2 regions of the Cupriavidus sp. C1SS-2L genome follow, and region 1 is predicted to be linked to the other one. Evidence: predicted binding sites of a transcription regulator. Region 1 holds the regulator's gene; the other holds the start of a gene.
What was found. Region 1 encodes FliA, which starts transcription of late flagellar genes. Its sites were predicted from a motif close to CTAAAGTTTNNNNNNNNNNNGCCGNTA; they were not measured.
Positions count from the first base shown of each region.

Region 2: the regulator FliA is predicted to act here: its motif matches at 1,253-1,279, upstream of ACIGJG_RS12615 (DUF342 domain-containing protein).

Region 1 is NZ_CP172709.1:624,028-626,416, forward strand. Features, by position in the region: gene ACIGJG_RS20625 (flagellar protein FlhE) at 280-696, opposite strand; gene ACIGJG_RS20630 (RNA polymerase sigma factor FliA) at 729-1,445, opposite strand; gene ACIGJG_RS20635 (MinD/ParA family ATP-binding protein) at 1,538-2,332, opposite strand; gene flhF (flagellar biosynthesis GTPase FlhF) at 2,344-2,389, opposite strand, start outside.
Region 2 is NZ_CP172708.1:2,726,617-2,729,005, reverse strand. Features, by position in the region: gene ACIGJG_RS12625 (DUF1415 domain-containing protein) at 1-293, shown strand, start outside; gene ACIGJG_RS12620 (class I SAM-dependent methyltransferase) at 303-1,136, opposite strand; gene ACIGJG_RS12615 (DUF342 domain-containing protein) at 1,396-2,389, shown strand, end outside.

The DNA of each region.
Region 1 (2,389 bases):
TCGCCAACGCTTTCGCCCAAACCAGTGATAAAGCCGGCCCTCCCGGCAGGATATCGCGTCCTGCAGGATCCGGCGGAACCGCTACGGAAGGGATTGGCTACAGAAAACCGCGAAAACTGTCAGGGAACAGCATGGGCACATGCTACCGAAGGATTGGCAGCGTGGAAACCGGACATTCGGTGTGCGCGCCGGCGGAGATTGCGATGCCGGTTGTTGCTCGGCGGTTGCATCACATCGCCGGGCCGGTACGCCCGGCCGTGGTCAGAGGGATTGAGCGTCTTATCGGAACCCCACAACCACCTGATTGCTCTTGCCCTGCAGCACCGGCGCCACCGGGCCCTGCCCCGGCAGCCGAAACGCAAACACAAAACCCTGGGTTGCATCATCACCGTCGAAGGCGTCGGTCTTGCCTTCGGCCTGTGGCAGCAGCACGCAGCGCGTGTCGTTGCAGAGATAGGCCTGCAGATCCGTGGGCGGCGTCGCGGCAAAACTGTAGCGCCAGCGCACCGAGGTAATGACGCCCTCCGACTGCGGCAGGTTGCCGCTCGGCAGGATCGGGCGGGACACGGTACGCAGCCCGCGGCCATACAGCGCCGGGCCGTTGACCGATGCGCTCCAGCTGTGGTTCGTGCCGTCATCGGGCGCGGCCCACGTAATCGTCGCCATCGCAGCAAGCAGCGCCGCGATGGCATGCATGGCAACCTGACCTGAGCCGTGCCGCCCGCGCATCAGAGCAGCCCGCGCAGTTGGTTGCGCAGGCGCGTAATGGCTTGCCCGCGGATCTGGCACACGCGCGATTCGGTCACGTCGAGCACGGCGCCGATTTCGCGCAGGTTGAGTTCCTGGTCATAGCACAGTGAAAGCACCAGCTTTTCGCGCTCGGGCAGGCGCTCGATGGCGCGGATCAGGGCTGCGCGCATGCCGTTTTCCATCAGCTGCGTGAGCGGGTTGCCGTCTTCGCTGCCGCCAAGGTGGCGATCGAGGAAGTCCTCTTCCCCGGAGCGCTCGAAATCTTCATAGTGCAGCAGCTGGCAGCCATAGACCTCGTTGAGCAAGGTCTGGTATTCGTCCAGCGGCATTTCCAGTTCCTGCGCAACCTCCGAATCCAGCGGTGCACGGCCAAGCTTCTGCTCGAGGCCGCGCTGCGTGCGTTCGATACGGCGCGTGAACTGCCGCAGGCTGCGCGACTGCCAGTCGTTGGCGCGCACCTCGTCGAGCATGGCGCCGCGGATACGCTGGCTGGCGTAGGTTTCGAACCGCGCGCCATGGGTGTCCTCATAGCGCTTGGCCGCGTCGAGCAGGCCGATCATGCCGGCCTGGATCAGGTCGTCGATCTGCACGCTGGCCGGCAGCTTGGCCGCCAGTTGCAATGCGATGCGGCGCACGAGCTGCGCGTGGGTCTTGACCACATCGGCCTGTTCGAGCTTTCCCTGGATCGTGTACATGGTGGAATTCTCGTGAATGCTTGCTTGCAGAACCTGCCCGTTTTTGCGGGCCGGCGGCTCAGGGTCTTCGTCAGTTTCGAATAGTCACGGCATCAGGCCGCCACGGCAGCGTGCGCAGCCGATGCAGCCGGCTCGGCACGCAATGGCCATGCGCCGATGCCGCTGGCAATGCGGCGCAATCCGGTCGTCGCGGGCGCTGCGGGGTAGGCTTCCACCACGCACCGTCCGAGCTCCACGCTGCGCGTGACCAGCGTGTCCGCCGGCAACCAGCCGGCACAGCCGATCTCGACGCCCAGGTACTGCCGTCCTGTGCGCGCCAGGTTCCCTGTGATCGCCTGAACGGTGGCCTCATTGGCCGCCATGTTGACCACCAGATGGAAATGCCGGCAAGCGTACAGATGGTGCAGCCGCTTGATGCAGGCATATGCCGCGGTAATAGACGCCAGTTCCGGCCGCATCACCACGAGCACATTGTGTGCGGCCCCCGCCAACGGTGAGAGCGCACCGTCGCCGTCCCTAGCGGCATCGACCAGCACCGTGCGAAAACCCGACAGTGGATCCGCCGATGGCGCACCTTGCTGCGTTGCCTTGCCAGCCGGCAGCACCGCGACGGCACTGGCCGGACGCGCACCGAGTGCGGTCTCCAGCGTCATGCGGCCAGCCTGCACGTCGGCAAGCGTGCCGGCTGGGTCGGCCCCCGACAGGCGCACGGCATGGCCCGCGTTGTCCTCATCGGCGAGCAGCACGCGTTCGCCCTGCATCGCCAGCGCATGCGACAGGCCCAATGCGATCGTCGTCGCACCGGCACCGCGTTCGCTGGCCACCACCGCAATGCGGCGCGTGACACGCGGCGCCAGCATGCGTCGCAGGCTTTCGGCCTGGTCCATTGCGAGCGCGCTCACGACACGACTCCCGGCGCCATGAGTTGGGGAAGTCCCACCACC
Region 2 (2,389 bases), on a different replicon from region 1:
TGCTGAAAAGCCTGCGCCTGGAAGGCACGCTGCAGATTGCGAGCTTCCATCCCCAGTACCAGTTCGACGGCACGGAGCCGGACGATATCGAGAACTACACCAACCGCGCGCCGTATCCGATCCTGCATCTGCTGCGCGAGGACAGCATTGCGCGTGCGGCCGACGCATTCCCCGACGCGGCCGATATCTACGAGCGCAATATGGAAACCGTGCGCCGCCTTGGCCATGAAGGCTGGCAGCGCTGGATGGATGGCGACGACGACGCAGCCGCGCCGCGCAAGACGGACGAGTAACGCTGCGGCCTACGCAGGCGCAGTGAAGAACCGCTCGCGCATCTCTTCGAGGCCGAGCGTACCCAGCACGTTTTCGAGCCGCTCGGCAGGGCGGCGGCGCGGCAGGTCTTTGAACTGGGCGATGATCAGCTCGTTCTTCATCGAGTGTTCCCAGCCGACCAGCTCGGTCACGCTGACCTGGTAGCCGTGCGCCTCAAGCTGCAGGCAGCGCAGCACGTTGGTCACCTGGCTGCCGAATTCGCGCGTATGCAGCGGATGCCGCCAGATTTCGGTGAGCGGATTGCCGGCGAGCAGGCGGCCCTTGTTCTTGCGCAGCACGCTTGCTACCTCGGCCTGGCAGCACGGCACCAGCACGATGTGCCGAGCGCGCTTGGCCAGCGCGAAGCGGATCGCATCGTCAGTCGCTGTGTTGCACGCGTGCAGCGCCGTGACCACGTCGACGGTCTCGGGCAGCGCCGGCGAGGTGATGGAGTCCGCCACGGACAGGTTCAGGAAGGACATGCCCGGAAAGCCGAGGCGCTCAGCCAGCGCCTTCGAGCTTTGCACGAGTTCCTCACGCGTTTCGATGCCGAAGATGTGCGACTGGTCGTGCAGGGTCTTGAAGAACAGGTCGTACAGGATGAAGCCGAGATACGACTTGCCGGCGCCGTGGTCGACAAGCGTGACGGCGTCGCGCTCGGCCTTGACCTCCTGCAGCAGCGGTTCGATGAACTGGAACAGGTGGTAGACCTGCTTGAGCTTGCGCCGGCTGTCCTGGTTCATCTTGCCGTCGCGCGTCAGGATATGGAGTTCCTTGAGCAGCTCGATCGACTGGCCGGGGCGGATTTCGTGGGTATTTGGCATGACTGCGGGGAATGCGGGAGGCGGCAAACGCCTCGAAGACCGACAGTTTACCGAAAACGCCGGCACAGTCCGCGCATCTGGTGACGGCAGGGCCGCAAGTCCCGGGTTTGTTTTGCCTCAAGTTTTATTGTGAATTGCCGTAGGTAATCCATTGACAACAAGCGGGGGTGGCGCACGTCCACGCCAGCCTGCGCCGCTGCGCCTTGCCAGCGGCGACAGAGGACTGGCCCGCTGCACAAAAGAACAGTTTGGGGGACTCATGAGTCACGAGTCGGGGTTGCGCCTGGAGCTTAGCGAGCCGGGCGAGCAGGTGCGTGCGTGCTACGTGCCCGAAGCGGGGAGGATGCCGCCCGATCACACCGCATTCCGCGAATGCCTGGCCAGCCATGGCTGGAGCGAAGCCAGGCTGGACCAGCGCGCCGTCGCGCAATTCCTGAGCCAGTGCCAGCAGGCCGACCGCGAAATCGATGCCACGGTCGGCGCGCTGATTGACGGTGCCTTTGAACTCGACATCAGCGACGACGGCCTGGCCGTTCGCCTGACGCTGATGCGCCCCGAAGGTGGCCGCCCGGTGACCGAGGCCGAGATCCGGAGCGCCGTCGCCGAACGCGGCGTAACCGCCCAGATCAAGGCGCTGGTGCTCGAAGCCGCGTTGGCGGAACGGAGCTGCGAGCTGCGTGAGATTGCCGCGGGCATGGCACCCAGGCAGGGCCAGCCGGCGCGCTTCGTCAACCTGCTGGAGCCGCGCAAGCCGGTACAGTCCGACGACGACGCCCCCATGGATCTGCGCGAGCTGGGTAACCTGATGCTGGTCAGCCCCGGCACGCCGCTGATGCGCCGGATACCGGCCGAGCCGGGCAATGACGGCGTCGACGTCTTTGGCAAGCCGCTGCCTGCCGATCCTGTCGAGGACACGCCGTTTGCCGAAGGCCTGACCGGCGCCGCTGCTGATCCCAACGATCCGAACCTGCTCGTGGCGGTCCTTGCCGGTGCTCCGGTGGTGGGCATGCATGGCATCGCCGTCAGCCCCGTGGTGCAGGTGGAATCCGTGGACTTGCATTCGGGCAATGTGGCGTTCGACGGCACGCTGCGCGTCTCCGGCGATATCCGCACCGGCATGTCGGTGAAGGTCACCGGCGACGTGCTCGTGGAGGGCACGATCGAAGCCGCGACGATCGAGGCCGGCGGCAGCATCGTGGTCAAGGGCGGCATCATCGGCAAGTCCGAAACCGGGCATGCGGAACCGAGCGGCA